Regions from separate parts of the Ferrimonas sp. YFM genome, predicted to be linked through region 3. Evidence: riboswitches for the same ligand, from Rfam matches in the RefSeq annotation. Region 3 holds a riboswitch; each other region holds the start of a gene.
The links. Region 3 has a riboswitch for cyclic di-GMP ahead of QUE41_RS19320 (hypothetical protein). Riboswitches for the same ligand answer to the same signal wherever they lie in the genome.

Region 1 (5,647 bases), 130 kb from region 3:
CTTCATCCTTGAGCCCTTAGGTCAGCACAGATCAGTCCAGAGGGGTAAGGGTAACGGATTTGCAGGAAATTGGTAAGAGTATCAAAGAGAAGGGGCGGCTCAGGCCGCCCCTTGATGCTAGGGTTAACGAATCAGGCTGAACTGGAAACTGTCCAGAGATTCCAGCTCGGCGGTGCCATCCTCGGCGATGGCAAAGCTTCGGGTCAGCACCTGTTCCGTGCCTTCACTGCCAAACCAGTAGAGGTGATGGCGCTGGGGTGAGGCTTCACCATTGGGATCAATGGGGCTCAGCTCCAGGCCGGAGTCGGTCAGGTACCAGACCATCTCAAAGGCCGTCGGCGCATTGGGATCCTCTTCAGGACATTGGGCCTGATCGACCCAGCCAAAACCTTCCTGATCGGTGGGCAGGCCATTGAGGTGCAGATCCAGTACGCAGCTCTCCTGACCCATGGCGGAGAGTCTCAGGTCCAGTGGCGCTGCCAGTCCCTCAAGGGTGAAGGGGCGCACCAGGCTCATGCTGTATTCGCGTACCTGGCCCTCCTCCTCTTCAGACACTTTCATCACGTCGCTGCCCAGACCTTCCGCAGGAAGCTGAATCAGTACCTGATCATCGGAACCAAACAGCATTTGCAACTGATGGTTGGCGTCAACCAGCCATGAACCAAGCAGGATCTCGGTTTCCATGAGGTCGCCCTCCAGCTCCTCCAGCCAGACCTGTACCTGTCCTTCGCGGCTGAAGTGGATCAGCGCCTCAAAGTCGCCGTCCTGAGCCAGATAACGTTTGCCCACCAGGGCGGCCATGGCGGTTTCATCGGCCACCAGATCCGGGGTGGTCGGCTCTTCGCCGGGCTCCACACCGTCATCGGGCTCCTGGCCGTCGTCTGGTTCGAAGCCACACTCCTCGGCATCTTCTACCTCACGCAGCTCCGGAGTCCCCAGATTGGCCAGGAAGGCGTCCATGGCCACCTGGTTGAAGCCCCACTGATCGCTGCGGGTCAGGCCTTCGCCAAGGACAAAGCCGTGACGTACCGCCCCTTCGTATTCGGTCAGAAGAGGCTGCGCCCGGCGACGATGGGTAAAGGAGTGGCCCCACTCAGGCAGGTTCAGCACCAGGCCCATGGGGGTTTTGTTCCAGCTGGCGTCGGCGTTCTCTTTCAGCTCGGGAGCGCCACAGCCGTTGTCATCGCACTCATCGTGCTCTATGACATAGAGTTGTACCTGACCCTGCTCCTGTTCAATGGAGCCCTGAAGGGCAACGGCCAGGCTGGTGTCATCGTCACCACCTATGTAGACCAGTTTGGGCTCTTCGGTGTCGGCGTCATTCATCAGCTCGGCCAGAGTCTGAACCGGACCCGTTGGCAGAACCACCTGGTTGCACCACCGAACCGAGGCGTCACACTCTGCCCGGTAGGGCAGCATGGCGCGGCTCTCCAGCTGCTTGAAGGTCATCTGGAAACCGCTGGCACCCTCAGGGAAGAGGTGGTCGCCACTGAACAGGGATTTCCACTCGTGTTCGCCCTTGGCGTAGCGCTTAAGTTTCAAATCAGACAGATCCAGCTGCTGAGCCCAGACCTGCTGGCGGCCATCCATATCGGAGCTGACGATGACTGAGCCATCCTCCTCCAGGGAGACCACCTCCACCTGGTCGTTCATCTCCGCCCAGGCTTCCCCTTTCCACACCAGCATGTCGCGATCTTCCTCTTCGGTAATCTCGACAAAACCGGCGTCAGGGCCGTCATAACGGAAGCGGTTGAAGGTGATCAGGGATTCCACCTTCTGAATCTGCTGGTAGCCCAGCTCGCGCTCTTTGATGCACTGGTTGGTGCTGGCGTCAAAGAACACCTCGGAGTGGCCATCCAGCTCGAACATGCCCCCTTCAGACTCAAGCAGGGTCAGCAGACTGGCCTCTTCGAGGTCGCCGCGCTCGCGCTTACGCTCGACTCTGTCCTGCACGTCTTCCGGGTCAAGAGGCAGCTCGCCGGCGACTTCGTCGGCGATGGTGTCGGCATCGGGCTCCTGGCCATTGGCTTCCGCCTCATCCACCCGGTTCACCAGACGCTCCAGGTTTTCGGTCAGGGTTTCGGCGATGGCGTCGGCCACTTCATTGTCTTCGGCGTCGCCGCCGGTGCCGCCGTTCTGCTCTACGGCATGTTTCGCCTTGGCGGTCACCCGGGCGACCACCTGGGCCACTCGGTGCAGCCGCTTGTAGCCGTCGCCGTTGGCCTGTTGCTGCTTGCCGACGATGTAGTCCTCGACCAGGCTCAGATCCGAGCCCAGAATGCCCAGGGTTTGTTCCAGGGCCGCTGCCGCGGTTTCCTGATCCACACCGGCCCTGTCCATCTCAGAGGCGAGCAGGGTGGTCAGCGGGCTGACAAACTCCACCACACCGGCCGGTGCCGTCATGGTGTAGCCCTGGGTCAGCACTACGCCCGGGTTGTCTTCATCCTCGGTCTGGCCGGCAATCACCTTCACCAGCATCTGCACCTGGCTGAGATCCAGGGTGGCATCGAGGTTTTCGAAACTGTACTGGCCTCCGGCCTGGGTCAGGGTGCTGGGCTCATCGGCGTCGCATTCGCCGTTGCGGTTGAGATCCAGACATACCTGGGCATTGACCAGATAACCATCGGCGGTCGCGCCTTCAAGGCTTTGGCCTGGCTGGGGTTCGGGTTGAGGTGCCGGGGCGGAGTCAGAGGAGCCGCCGCCACAGGCGGTGAGTTGGGTCAGAGCCGCTGTCAGGGACAGGGCGATAAGGTGGCGCTTGAACTGCATAAATCTACCATCTCCAATGGTTGATCCTATCCAAACGCTGTCTTTGGCTGTGTGGAGTCCTCCCAAAGAGGGACTCACCGCTGGAAACCCCGCTATCTCGCTTGGGCGAGACCGGAAGCTTTGCGTCCCAACCTCACGGTTGGTTTGCCATTGTCAGCGTAACGAAAACTGAACCCAGGACTCGGTTTATCCTTGGGTCGGGACCATTAGAGCATGGTGAAGTGAGGGTGTCAGTGGGTGTACTTGGTACTGAGATGAAGTGATGGGCGCTTGTAAATATTGTCTTTACAAATCAATGTTTTGAAGTGGCGCTAAGAGGCCGAACCAGTTGGGCTGATTCGGCCTGAGGGGATTATTTGAGGATCTCGGCCAGATCCTGCTCCAGGGAGTGCTTGGGAGTCTCGACGATGCGGCCGATCTCCTTGCCATCCTGGATCACCATAAAGGTGGGGATGCGCTTGAACTCATAGGCGGCCGCCAGGTTCTGCGGATCGGATTTCTGGCGATCGACGCCGATGTAGCGCACGGACAGCTTGTCGTTGCCGACCTGCTCCAGCAGTTTGGCGAAGCGTGGGGTCTCGCGATGGCAGTCGGGGCACCAGGTGCCGATGATCACCACGATCTCCGTGGGGGTGTCTACCGCCTTCAGGGCGTCAACCCAGTTGGACTGGGGTGCGTAGCTGTCGAAGTTGTCTCCGTAGCCGGGGATCGCGTCAATAATGTCGGCCATGGCCAGTTCACCGGTCAAAATTACCTCCTGTTTCTCCTCTTGGGTGCAGGTGGCGAAGGGGCCCTTCTGGCCCTCTTCGAAACCACAGCCGGAGTTTGCCATAGCGTAGGGGCTCATCAAAGCCGGGGCCAGCATCATGGCCAGCAAAGTTGTCTTTTTCATGGTGCTCTCATTCTCTCTATCCTGCTGACCAGTCTGACTCAGAATTGTCGACTTTGTTCTTCCAGAATTGTGGAAACGTGACCGGGATCGGTCAAAACCGAACAGGGGCGGGCAATGAAAAGGGGAGCCGAAGCTCCCCTTGTGTCGTTCAGGCGCGGAACCTTACTTCTCGTTCAGCCACTGGGCCACACGCTTGGCGAAGTAGGTCAGCACGCCATCGGCGCCGGCACGCTTGAAGCACAGCAGGGACTCCATGACGATCTTACGCTCGTCCAGCCAGCCGTTCTGGATGGCGGCCATGTGCATGGCGTACTCGCCGCTGACTTGATAGGCGAAGGTGGGCACCTGCAGTTCGCTTTTCACCCGGCGCACGATGTCCAGGTAGGGCATGCCAGGCTTCACCATCACCATGTCGGCACCCTCTTCGATGTCCATGGCCACCTCTTGCAGGGCCTCATCGGAGTTGGCGGGATCCATCTGGTAGGTGTGCTTGTTGCCACCTTTGAGGTTGCCGGCGGAGCCGACCGCGTCGCGGAAGGGGCCGTAGTAGCTGGAGGAGTACTTGGCGGAGTAGGCCAGAATCTGGGTGTTGACGTGACCCGCCTCTTCCAGGGCGTCACGGATGGCGCCGATGCGGCCATCCATCATGTCGGAGGGGGCCACTACGTCGGCGCCGGCTTCGGCGTGAGACAGGGCCTGCTTCACCAGCACCTCGGTGGTGATGTCATTGAGGATGTAACCCTCGTCGTCGATGATGCCGTCCTGACCGTGGGTGGTGAAAGGATCCAGGGCCACATCGGTGATCACCCCCAGCTCGGGGAATTCGCGCTTGAGGGCACGGACCGCTTTCTGGGCCAGGCCTTCAGGGTTGTAGGCCTCTTCGGCACCCAGGGACTTCTTCTCCTGAGGGGTGACCGGGAACAGGGCTACGGCCGGAATACCCAGCTCCACCAGCTCGCGGGCCTCTTCGATCAGCAGATCGATGGAGAGACGCTCGACGCCGGGCATGGAGTCGACCAGTTCCTTACGGGCATTGCCCTCCAGAACGAACACCGGATAGATCAGATCGTTGACGCTCAGCTGGCTCTCGGCCATCAGGCGACGGGAGAAGTCATGGCGACGCATCCGACGCATACGGCGGCGGGAAAAAGGTCCGGTTACAACGGTCACTTGCAGCTCCTTATGAATGAGGGGTTATCGCCAAAGACCGATCACAGTGTGACGGAGGTCAGGCCGATAGAACGGCGTCAATATTAGCAAACTCTACTCCTTAAGGCAGGAGCTTAATCACACTTGAAACAGGCGCTTGGCATTCTGTAGACAGTGTTGGGACAGCGTATCCACACTTTGGTTGCGCAGCTCGGCCACTTTATTGGCGATGTGTGGCAGCCATCTCGGTTCGTTGCGCCGGGTCTTAGGTTTGGGGCGGATGTCCCTGGGGATCAGATAGGGGGCATCGGTCTCCAGCAGCAGGCGGTCATCGGGGATCTGCGGTACCAGCCGGGCCAGCTCTGCCCCCCGGCGCTCGTCACAGACCCAGCCGGTGATGCCGATATAGAGGTCCAGTTCCAGGGCCTGATGCAGTTCCTGTTCGCTGCCGGTGAAGCAGTGCAGCACCCCGCCGCTGAGGTTGCCTCGCACCTCTGACACCATGGCGGTGAACTCCTCGCCGGCATCCCGGCAGTGCATCAGCGCCGGTTTGCCCAGGTCGCAGGCCAGCCTCAGCTGGGCCTCGAAGGCGCGGCGCTGATCCGGCCTGGGGGAGAAGTCCCGGTTGAAATCCAGGCCGCACTCACCCACGGCCACCACCCTGGGGTGACGGCACAGGGCTTCGATCTGTGCTGGACTGCTGGCATCGAAGCCACTGGCGTAGTGGGGATGGATGCCGGCGGTAATGAAGACGCCGGGATGCTGCTCCGCCAGGGGCTGCAGCTGCCGCGCCTCCTCCAGATCGCTGGCCAGGCCGATAAGGGTATCGACTCCGGC
Region 2 (5,647 bases), 2.3 Mb from region 3:
CCAGGTGGGACGGGTGGTGGACTTTGACGATCCCGGCGAAGCGGCGATGGCTATCCACCGCTATATGGAGGAGTGCCGGGAGGACTACACCAGCCGGCGCACCCAGGCGATTCAGGCTGCGGAGCGCTACGCCTGGCCTGGCGTCACCCGCCAGTTTATTCGTGCCTACCGAGAGGAGCTCGAATCACCCAGAGTCATTCAGGGGGTGCAGATGGATGCCCGCTGCGGCGAAGAGGTGATTCAGTTGCTGGATAACGCCGTCGAACACCACGCCCCGCTGAAGATGGCCTACGCCAATGCCCACACCATCAACCTGGCACGGCGGGATCCCGAGTATCAATCCCTGTTGAACCGTTTTCTGGTGGTCAACGATGGCGTGGGCGTGGAGATCGCCAGTCGCTGGAAGTATGGTCGCGGCTTCAATGAGAACCTCAACGGCACCGACTTCACCCCCAGGTACCTGGCCCAGAGTCGCCATCAACTGAAGGTCTTCCTCCTCGGTGCCGATGAGGCCAGTGTGTCGCGCTGTTTCTCCATCTGGCGTGACCGCTATCCCCAGCACCACTGGGTGGGCTATCACCATGGCTTTGCACCTGAAGAGGCCCAGCCCGGGATTTGTGACACCATAAGGCGCAGTGAGGCCGACCTGGTGATCGTGGCCATGGGCAACCCCAGGCAGGAGCGCTGGATAGAACAATACCTCCCCCAGACGGGCGCGTCCCTGGCCATCGGCGTGGGGGCTCTGTTCGACTTTACCGCCGGCAAGGTCCACCGGGCGCCGAACTGGATCCGTACCCTCAGAGCCGAATGGGTCTACCGTTTACTGCAGGAGCCCGGACGCATGTGGCGCCGCTATCTGCTGGGCAACCTGAGCTTCCTGTTTAACGCCTGGGGGGATCAGTCATGACTGGCACACCCGCCCCCCAAGGGGGTGATCGACGCAAGAGAGTGCTTCATCTGGCGGTGGAGTACCCCTCCCTGAACCGGGACACCAACACACCGGCGGTCAGGCACTTCATTCGCGCCAACCCACAGGTGGACTATCGGGTCTTCGCCCTGAGACGCACCGCCAACCCCTTCGCCGTCAACGCCCTTGAAGGAGACGACCAGGGAGACCCACATGTCACCTCAATGAAGTACTGGGGGTTGCCCTACGGCCTGTTGCTGTTCTTCAGCATGACCCTGCTTGCCTGGCGCATCCGCCGCATCTTGCGCCAGGAGGGGCTCAGCTACGACCTGGTCCATGCCCACAAATTTGCCTTCGAAGGGATCGCGGGCTGGTGGCTGGCGCGCTGGCTAAACATCCCCCTGGCGCTGTCGGTAAGGGGAGAAGCAGAGGCCAAGATACTGAAGTATAAGCCTCACTATGACCTGTTTTTCAAACGCCAGCTGAAAGACGCCTCGCGAATCTACTATGTGTCCGCCTGGTTCAAACCCCTGCTCAACGCCAGGTTTGACCTTCCACCGGAGAAGCAAAAACTCCTGCCCAACTTCGTCGCCGAGCGCCACTGGAACACCACCCCGGATTTTCAGGCCAACAGGCTGGCCTCCATCATGGATCTCAACGTGCTCAAGAAGAAGGGGCTGGCCCGCCTGGTTAGAGTGGTGGCCCGACTGGCACCCCGTTATCCCGACCTGGTACTGGAGATCATCGGAGGCGGGACCGAACAAGCCTTCAACGAGGCCAAGCAGATGATCGAAGCCGCTGGCATGGAAGACAGGGTGATCCTCAAGGGGGAGATGGACAACATCAGTCTGCTGTCTGCCCTGCCTCAGTATGGCGGCATGGTGCTGCCCAGCGTCGATGAAACTTTTGGTATGGTGTACGTCGAAGCCCTGCTCAGTGGCGTTCCCATACTGCACTCCGAAGAGACCGGCATAGATGGCTTTCTTGACGATGTGCCCGCCCGGGTGGTCGCCGACCCCTACAGCGATGACTCGGTGGCCGATGCGATGGAGCAGCTGCTGCTAAACCAGCGGGATTACCGTGACTGGCTGCTGGCCCATCAGGAGTTGTTGGCCGAGAAGTTCAGCAGGAAGCAGCACATTGATGGCTACAATCGCGACTTTCAGCTGCTGCCATTGACCAAACTGCCAACCTGACCCAAGTTGCCCAGAGAGCACCACTTGCCCGGGCTCACTATCAGGCTCGCTCGTCCTCCTTGATGCCGGACGATAGCACCCCAGACGCTTCCCTGCCTGCAGGTTTAAGAGGCGCCATCGCCTGTCGGAACCCCCACACATCCTTGGCCGCCCTGGCGACAACATAGAGCAGAATGACCAGGGTGTGCCACTGGGACAACTGCGCCCAGGTCACCGCACCGGCAGCCCAGCAGATCGCCAGCACCAAAAACAGCATCAACCCATTGAACAGGTGCAGCGGCATCCCTTTACGTTCACCGCCAAACCGGTAGGTGACATAGGGAATCCACTTGGACAGGCCGTGGGTAAAGCAGAAGAGTGCCCCAACCAGGGAGGAGCTGAACACGACGAAATACCCCGCCGTCCTGGCCAGTTGCAGCAACAGCATCGGCACCGAACGCCCCCTCTCCCTGATCCGGTTGAACCAATAGAAGGTGGCTCTGACCCCCAAAAGCAACACCATGAAGCTGGCCCAGACGGCGAGCGCAGCTTCCATACCTTGCAGACCCGACACCTGAGGTACCCAGCTTAACTCTTTCGCCAGCCAGGCAGCGGGAAGTGCCAGAATCATGGCACTCATCCAGGCAAACCAGGGGCGAAAGGCACTGCCCAGCCTCAGAAACGCCTCACTGACCTTGGGCTTGGCCTCATACAGCAAACCCAATCTGTCGTTTTCCGCATAGCCAATCTCGTAGGCACTGAAATAGGAGAGCAGAAACAGGAACAGACTGGCACAGGCGAGCAGCGGCTCAGGACTGGATAAACCAAACACCAACACCATGGTCAGGTAGTCATGACCGATGACCGCCCGGGTAAAGTAACTTTCGGTGGGGCGCTTCACCTTCTTGGTGTAAACAAAAGGCAGCATGGGGTCGATACCCGCCCTCACCGGCCTGCTATCGGGCCAGCGACACAGAAGGCCCCTGGTGCTGGCTTCGAGAAGATCCCTGTCCAGCATGCTGTCAGTGACACTCCAGGCCCCCTCAAACGCCTCCTCACCCAGAGACTGTCTGACCCACTGCGCCTTGCCCTGTTGACGAAAATAGACGGCGTTGTGCAGGGTTGAACTCACCAGCAAGGGCCAGGGAACCTTCGCGGCATCCAGCAGGGGTTTGAGTATAAAGTCAAAGCCATAACTCACCAGATAGATGGGCCCCTTGTGGCGCTGCAGCGGCGCCATCAGTTTGTGATTGAGATATTCGGGCCCCAACTGCCTGACTCGGCTGGCCCACATTTTTCTGGACCAGGGAAACAACATGAGCAACGCCTTGACCCGATACAGATCCCGGTAGTGACGGTGCTCGGCGCCGCTGAACCAGCGCCAGGGTTGCAGCAAATCCATCAATTGCAGAAACAGAGCCACCAACAAAGAGGGCTGCACCGAGGCAATGAACTGCTCGGTAGAGTTACTGAGCCACAGGGTATCGTCGACATCAATAAAAAGCGGCGTCCCTTCCGGACAGGCCCTCAAACTGTCGACAAGCTCGTCAGGCGGCACCAGAAAGGGAACCGTTTCGCTCTTTTGCTCACCATCGTTGACTAGCACCTTTGTCTCGCCCACGAAGTCAACTCCCTGTTTCTTTTAACAGCTCTAAGTTTAGGCAGGGTGTGCGGGTCCCTCCACCTTGCGGAGAAAATCGCTCGTCCGGCACGGCCTTCGTTCACAGAGGGCTCACATTTGGGACTCACTCCACACACAAGCGCCACCTAAAATAAATTTTCCCTACTGACAAAGAACCTTTTGCGCATAGTAAATAACAAAATTTTTACCACTCATGGAAGTGTCTGTTTTAAGGTCATATAAACATCACTTTGCGCCATTTTTAACCCAATAATCCAAACATTAGGTTGTTTTCCGATCATCGATTAGGCATTCTACCTTCGCCTTCGGGCATACGCGCCGTTTGCAACCCATAAGGAATGTTACATCCATGTTGCGCCCGGCAGTTGTAACCACGACAGCAGACAAAGGCAAACTCAGCGAAAGCTGAGGACGCAATATCTCCGGTCTAAAGACTTCGGTCCATGATAGCGGGATTACCTCATGTCGATGGTGTACTGTGGACACACAACTCCTTATAAAAATGGAGGTTGTGTCTTGTAGTCGCAGTCCCTCACTGACGTCGCCATTTTGTCTGCCCAGCTAAATTGAGGCTTGTCATTATGGCTCGGCAGTTTTTTTGGGGGAGACCACTTGGACAAGGTGGTGCGCTATCGCATGCCCTTGTTTTTGTTTTCTTTCTATCTATTTTTTTTCCTACGACCGTAAACGCTTCCAACGCCGTTCATTTTAATGGCAATGACGCGTATTCCCAGATTGATGCCTGGCAACCCAGCGGCCCCTACAAGGTTGTCGCCTGGCTGGCCGAACTACACCCAACGTCCAGTAACAGGACGATTCTTCTGAGTTCCTCCTCAACCACCGATTTCCTGTCATTTACCCACAGCAGCGTGCAGGGTAAGTGGGGCAGCGACTATCCAGGCGTTTGGAACAAGCTGGACTTTGCCACTTCTCGCTACCTGGAGATCCAGGTGGACTACGGCAAGCTGACCGCGTCTGACGGCAGCACCACCAGAAGCGTGCGCAATAAGAGCATCCAGCCTGACGCCGTCGCGTTTGACTGGCTTTATCGCCGCGGTTACAGCGATTTTTCCCAAGGTGCGATTCAGGGCCTGGCCCTGATCGATCTTGGCAATGCTGCCAACTCCCGAGCCTACGCCTTTCAACAAGGCAAAGGCCTGGTCGAGGTAGGCGGCAGCGCGTCTTTTGATCCTCTGGTGAACATTGGCACAAGCGACTGGCGCACCGGCCCTCACACCATCAGCAATCCCGCCCCTGACCATTTTGACGATGGCCAATGGAATGCCGCATTTGGCAACGGCGGTGTTGACCCCGTGGAGCCAACCGATCCCGTTGAGCCCACTGATCCCGTGGAGCCAACCGATCCCGTTGAGCCCACTGATCCCGTGGAGCCGACCGATCCTGTTGAGCCCACCGACCCTGTAGAGCCCGCTCCTTCCGGCGAGTCTGCCGCTGCCCGCTTTAACGGTGACAACGCCTACGGTGAGATCGCCACCTGGCAGCCCACCGGTAAGTTCCGTGTCATCGCCTACCTGAGCGAACTGGACCCCGTTGCCGACCAGCGCACCGTCCTGATCAGTGACTCCAAGTCCAAGGAGTTCATCGGCCTGAACCACGGCAGTGTTCAGGGGCAGTGGAACGGCCAGTATCCCGGTATCTGGAACAAATTCAGCTTCAACGCCACCAAGTACCTGGATCTGACCGTCGATTTCGGCAAACTGACCGCCACCGACGGCCAGGTGACACACAGCATCAGCAACAGCGCCATCGATCCCACCAGCGTCAGCTACAACTGGCTGATGCGTCGTGGCAGCAAAGACTTCTCCCTGGCTGGCGTTCAGGCGATCATCCTGATGGACCTGGTCAACCCGCAAAACTCCCGTGCCTATGGCTTTGAGAATGGCCAGGGTCTGGCAGAGGTTG
Region 3 (5,647 bases):
GCTACAGCCGTAGTGGGCAGTGTCGGCGCCGCTGCTGTTGCGGTTCCATTTATCAAATCATGGAACCCGAGTGCCAAGGCGAAAGCCGCCGGCGCTCCAGTAGAAGTCAACATCAGTAAATTGGAACCAGGCCAGCTTCTGCGTGTCGAGTGGCGCGGCAAGCCGGTATGGATCGTACGTCGTACCCCGGAGGTACTGGATGGCCTGACCAAGCTGGCTGACCAGCTGCGTGACCCGGAGTCTGTTGAACCTCAACAGCCCGAGTATGCCCAGAACGCCTTCCGTTCCATCAAAGATGAGTACTTTGTGGCCGTAGGCCTGTGTACCCACCTCGGGTGCTCCCCAACCTATCAACCCGACACCTTTGGCCAGCAGGTCGAAGGCGTTGCTTCCGGATTTTTCTGTCCCTGTCACGGCTCCAAGTTCGACATGGCTGGCCGGGTGTTCCAGGGCGTACCTGCCCCGCTGAACCTGGTGATTCCGCCTCACACCTATGTGGATGAGAACACCATCCTGGTCGGTATTGAGAAGGGGACGGCCTGATTATGAAAAAGATCATTGACTGGATCGACGAGCGGATCCCGATGACGGCCACCTACAACAAGCATGTTGGCCAGTATCCCGCTCCCAAAAACTTCAACTTCTGGTACTACTTCGGCTCTCTGGCGATGCTGGTACTGGTAAACCAGCTGCTCACCGGTGTGTGGCTGACCATGAACTACGTGCCCACCGCAGAAGGCGCCTTCGCCTCTGTGGAGTACATCATGCGTGATGTGGAGTACGGTTGGCTGCTGCGCTACATGCACTCCACCGGTGCGTCCGCCTTCTTCGTGGTGGTGTATCTGCATATGTTCCGCGGCATGATGTACGGCTCCTACCAGAAGCCGCGTGAACTGCTGTGGATTTTCGGCATGCTGATCTTCCTGATCCTGATGGCCGAAGCCTTTATGGGCTACCTGCTGCCCTGGGGCCAGATGTCCTACTGGGGTGCCCAGGTGATCATCTCCCTGTTCGGTGCCATTCCGGTGATTGGCGATGACCTGACCCTGTGGATCCGTGGTGACTACGTGGTGTCCGGCGCCACCCTGAACCGTTTCTTCGCCCTGCACGTGATTGCCCTGCCTCTGGTGCTGGTGGTGCTGGTGTTCCTGCACATCATCGCCCTGCACGAAGTGGGTTCCAACAACCCTGATGGCATCGAAGTGAAGAAGAACAAGGGCCCGGACGGCTGGCCTGTGGATGCAATCCCCTTCCACCCCTACTACACCGTGAAGGACATCATGGGCGTGGCGGGCTTCCTGATTCTGTTCTGCTACGTGCTGTTCTTCATGCCTGAAGGCGGCGGCTACTTCCTGGAACGTCCTAACTTCGAAGCGGCCAACCCGCTGAAGACCCCTGAGCACATCGCTCCGGTGTGGTACTTCACCCCCTTCTACGCCATCCTGCGTGCCATTCCAGACAAGTTGCTGGGTGTGGTCGGCATGGGTGCGGCCATCGGCGTCCTCTTCGTACTGCCCTGGCTGGATCGCTGCAAGGTGAAGTCCATCCGCTACCGCAGCGGTCTGCACAAGCTGAACCTGGCCCAATTCGTGGTGTGTTTCATCATCCTGGGTTACCTGGGCGCAGTTCAGGCCACTCCTGCCCTGACCCTGCTGGCCCGAGTCTGTACCCTGGGCTACTTCGGCTTCTTCGTATTGCTGTTTGTCTACAGCAAGAACGAAAAGTGCAAACCGGTTCCAGAGAGGGTGACAGGCTAATGAAAAAGGTATTCGCAGTATTGATCGCTTGCCTGCCGGCCCTGGCATACGCCGCCGGTGGCAACAATGAACACGTGGTCAGCGCCAACATCGACCTGACCGATAAGGACTCTCTCAAGCGTGGCGCCCAGGCGTTTATGGACAACTGCGCCGGCTGTCACAGCCTGCAGTACCAGCGCTATCAGCGCATCGCCGACGATCTGGAGATGACCGAAGATGAGGTCAGCGCCCTGATTCACACCGATGCCAAGGTGGGTGAGCAGATCACCACGGCCCTGAGCACTGATGACGGTGCCCAGTGGTTTGGTGCGGCGCCACCGGATCTGACTCTGGAAGCCCGTCTGAAGAGCCCGGACTGGATCTACTCCTATCTGAAGACCTTCTATGTGGATGAGAGCCGTCCATTCGGCGTCAACAACCTGGTGTTCCCTGCCGTGGGCATGCCTCATGTGCTGGAGGGGCTGCAAGGCACTCCGGTGCTGCAGGAAGATGGCACCATAGTGGCGACCGGCGGTTCTCTGACTGCCGAGGAGTACGATCAGTATGTTCGTGACATCACCAACTTCCTGGCCTACACCGGTGAGCCGGTGAAGCTGGAGCGTGAACGTCTCGGCAAATGGGTACTGGGTTTCCTGTTTATCTTCTTTATCATCGCTTACCTGTTGAAGAAGGAATACTGGCGAGATGTACACTAAACGCCAATAAGGTTACAATCTACCTCTTGCGCAGTTGGGGGCGGTCTCGCCCCCAACTGTTTTACCGTTTCTGAAAGAGTTTGGAGGATTCGATGGCTGTTGCTGCCAATAAGCGCTCTGTAATGGCACTGTTTTCCGGTGCTAGTGATCTGTACAGCCACCAAGTGCGCATCGTGTTGGCTGAGAAGGGCGTGGGTGTCGAGGTGATTCAGGTTGACCCCAACCATCTGCCGGATGAGCTGGTGGAGTTGAACCCCTACAACAGCGTACCGACCCTGCTGGACCGCGAGCTTGTACTGTATAACTCCCGCATCATCATGGAGTACCTGGACGAGCGTTTCCCTCATCCACCGCTTATGCCGGTATACCCTGTATCCCGTGGCCAGAGCCGTCTGATGATGTACCGCATCCAGAAAGATTGGTATGCCCTGGCCGAGCGCATCATGCGTGGTGACCGCGCGGAAGCGGCCCGTAAAGAGCTGACCGAAAGCATCCTGGGTCTGGCGCCCGTGTTTGCCGAGACTCCCTACTTCATGAGTGAGGAGTTCACCCTGGTCGACTGTTACCTGGCGGCCCTGTTCTGGCGTTTGCCTCAGCTGGGTATCGAAGTGAGCGGTCGCGGCAGCAACGAGGTGAAAGCCTACATGACCCGCGTGTTTGAGCGTGAGTCCTTCAAGGCTTCCCTGACCGAAGCCGAGCGTGAGCTGCGCATCGGTGTCTGAGCTGAGCCCTCAACGCCCCTACCTGTTGCGGGCGATGTATGACTGGCTGGTGGACAACGGTCTGACCCCCCACCTGGCGGTCAATGCGGATCTTCCCGGTGTAGTCGTGCCCCGTCAGTATGTGAATGATGGTCAGATCGTATTGAATGTGGCGCCCCATGCTGTGGGCAATCTGCAGCTGGGTATCGACGAAGTCAGGTTTAACGCCCGATTTGGCGGACAGCCACAGGCGCTGGTTGTGCCCCTGTACGCCATCGAGGCGATCTATGCCCGTGAGAACGGCGCTGGGACTCTGTTCCCGCCGGAAGAGGCGTACGAGCAGGTGCTCGAAGGGGATGACGCTCCCCTGCCTGAGCCATCGCCCACAGAGGCAGAACCCAAGCCGGAGGCCCCGGCAAAGGGACGCCCCAGCTTAAGGGTGATCAAATAGACAAGAAACGCGGCGATGGCCGCGTTTTTTTTTTGCGCTTTTTCTGGAAAGTTCCCTGAACTTTGTTCGGTAATCTGGAGCAAAGCTTCGGGATAACTCCGTGCTTCAAGTTGGACGAATTGTAACCGATCTCATTTGTGTGATCTGGATCGCAAAATGGACTTCGTGGGCTAAAGTTTTCCAGCAAGCGACGACTTCCATGTTCTCGCCAGAGTCGGTGGAAGAAAGATACCGCATCCCAGAGACTTACCCTGATTCTTCGGCAATTTCTTGATGAAGTCCTTGGTTAACACGATACTAAAGTGTCGTTAAACAAGGTCATAAATCACTCAGGAATGGGCCTCTTTTCAAGTCAACTTGGCCATTTTGAGTGGTTTGTCCAGAAAGTGGTCGATCAGTATTCTGTTCCCCAGTTATGTCGGCGCATCCCCTGGGGGCCGCGCCTGTTCAACACTCAATAATCAGACAGCAGATAAAGGCAACTCCCCTGGTGGGAGGCGCAAAGTCACCGGTCTTACCGTCAGTGGCAAGACAGCGGGACTACCTCATGTCTGGCAATGGTCTTCCTTCCCGGGTTGAAGTCCCTGCCTGCGCACGTCTCTTATCTGCCGACAGTTGGAGAAATCAGACTTGAATCGGCAACAAGAACAGATTAACAACGGCATCGTACCGTTGAAGAGCTTGTTTGGGGCAGCACTTCTTACTTTTACCCTGAGCGCCTGTGGCGGTTCAGGTGGGGACAGCAGCAATCCAAATCCGGACCCTGAGCCACCGCCGGTGATTCCTGACCCGGATCCTGAGCCGGACCCGGATCCAGACCCAGAGCCGGACCCGGATCCTGAGCCCGACCCGGATCCCGAGCCGGACCCGGATCCTGAGCCAGAGCCGGATCCTGAGCCGGACCCGGATCCCGAGCCGGACCCGGATCCTGAGCCTGAACCGGACCCAGAGGTGGCCCCGGTGCTGCAGGGGGACGCAGTCTACTTCAACGGTCAGAATGCCTATGGCGAGATTGCCGACTGGCAAGCCGACGGCGAGTTCCGTTTGGTGGCCTGGCTGGACGACGTGAACAGTGACCCGGGAGCCAGCACCGTACTGGTGTCCGCTGACGACGGAGACTACCTCTCCTTCAGTCACAACAGCGTCGAAGGTCGCTGGAACGGCAACACCGTGTCGCTCACCGGTCCGTTCGAGTTCAACCGTACCCGCTATGTGGAGATCACCGTGGATAACGGTAAGCTCAGCGCGTCCGATGGCGAGAGCCAGGCCAGCATCAACGACGGTGCGGTGGACGCGGATGCCGCCACCTACCGCTGGATCTACCGTCTGAACGACAGCTACTCCTCAGGGGGACTTCAGGCCCTGGCACTGGTGGATCTGGACAACGCGGAGAAGACCCGCACCCTGACCTTCGATCAGGACCAGGGTGTGGTGGCCTCCGGCGACGGCGCCGAGGGCACTCACCTGTTGCACGGACTGGGCAGTGGCGACTGGCAGGCGATCACCTCCAACGTGTCGGCGCCTGTGCCCCATGTGGCCAGTCAGGCGGACTGGGATGCTGAGTTTGACAAGAGCTATCCAAACCAGCGTCCGCTGATCGGGACCACCAATGGCAATGACGAGAAGAAGTTTGCCTGGCAGGGTCATTACTGGATGCGTGCCTATGTGCGTATGGCTGAGACCTATGGTGACACCAAGTACCTGGATTATGCCGTGGAGCTGGCTGACCACATGTTCAACTACACCGATGAGAAGCGGGTAGAGCGTGGTGAGTTGAATATCCATAACGAGCCCTATGAGGGACTGGCACCCAAGCTGTACCTGAATACCCCGGGTCTGCCGGTACCTGGCTGGCGTCGTCCCTATAACGGTGCCTGGCGAAATGAGGCGCTGACCGACGGTATGATCCTCAACAGCATCCTGCGGCTGGTGGATCACATCAAGAGTGAGAACCTCACCCAGTACATGGAGCGGGCGGATTACTACATCGGCCGGGCCGAGCGAATCGTGCGTGCCCACGACAGCTCGTTCAGCACCACCAAG

Region 1: another riboswitch for cyclic di-GMP. It lies ahead of QUE41_RS19950 (hypothetical protein); the one in region 3 lies ahead of QUE41_RS19320 (hypothetical protein).
Region 2: another riboswitch for cyclic di-GMP. It lies ahead of QUE41_RS08540 (hypothetical protein); the one in region 3 lies ahead of QUE41_RS19320 (hypothetical protein).

The regions. Positions count from the first base shown of each region.
Region 1 is NZ_AP027368.1:4,311,368-4,317,014, reverse strand. It holds gene QUE41_RS19955 (prepilin-type N-terminal cleavage/methylation domain-containing protein) at 1-6, opposite strand, end outside; gene QUE41_RS19950 (hypothetical protein) at 124-2,769, opposite strand; cyclic di-GMP riboswitch class I at 2,849-2,928, opposite strand; gene QUE41_RS19945 (thioredoxin family protein) at 3,122-3,661, opposite strand; gene hemB (porphobilinogen synthase) at 3,824-4,795, opposite strand; gene QUE41_RS19935 (TatD family hydrolase) at 4,949-5,647, opposite strand, start outside.
Region 2 is NZ_AP027368.1:1,817,242-1,822,888, reverse strand. It holds gene QUE41_RS08555 (WecB/TagA/CpsF family glycosyltransferase) at 1-907, shown strand, start outside; gene QUE41_RS08550 (glycosyltransferase) at 904-2,103, shown strand; gene QUE41_RS08545 (HAD family hydrolase) at 2,144-3,703, opposite strand; cyclic di-GMP riboswitch class I at 4,103-4,187, shown strand; gene QUE41_RS08540 (hypothetical protein) at 4,594-5,647, shown strand, end outside.
Region 3 is NZ_AP027368.1:4,181,411-4,187,057, reverse strand. It holds gene petA (ubiquinol-cytochrome c reductase iron-sulfur subunit) at 1-543, shown strand, start outside; gene QUE41_RS19340 (cytochrome b) at 546-1,757, shown strand; gene QUE41_RS19335 (cytochrome c1) at 1,757-2,452, shown strand; gene sspA (stringent starvation protein SspA) at 2,545-3,174, shown strand; gene QUE41_RS19325 (ClpXP protease specificity-enhancing factor) at 3,167-3,604, shown strand; cyclic di-GMP riboswitch class I at 4,072-4,152, shown strand; gene QUE41_RS19320 (hypothetical protein) at 4,235-5,647, shown strand, end outside.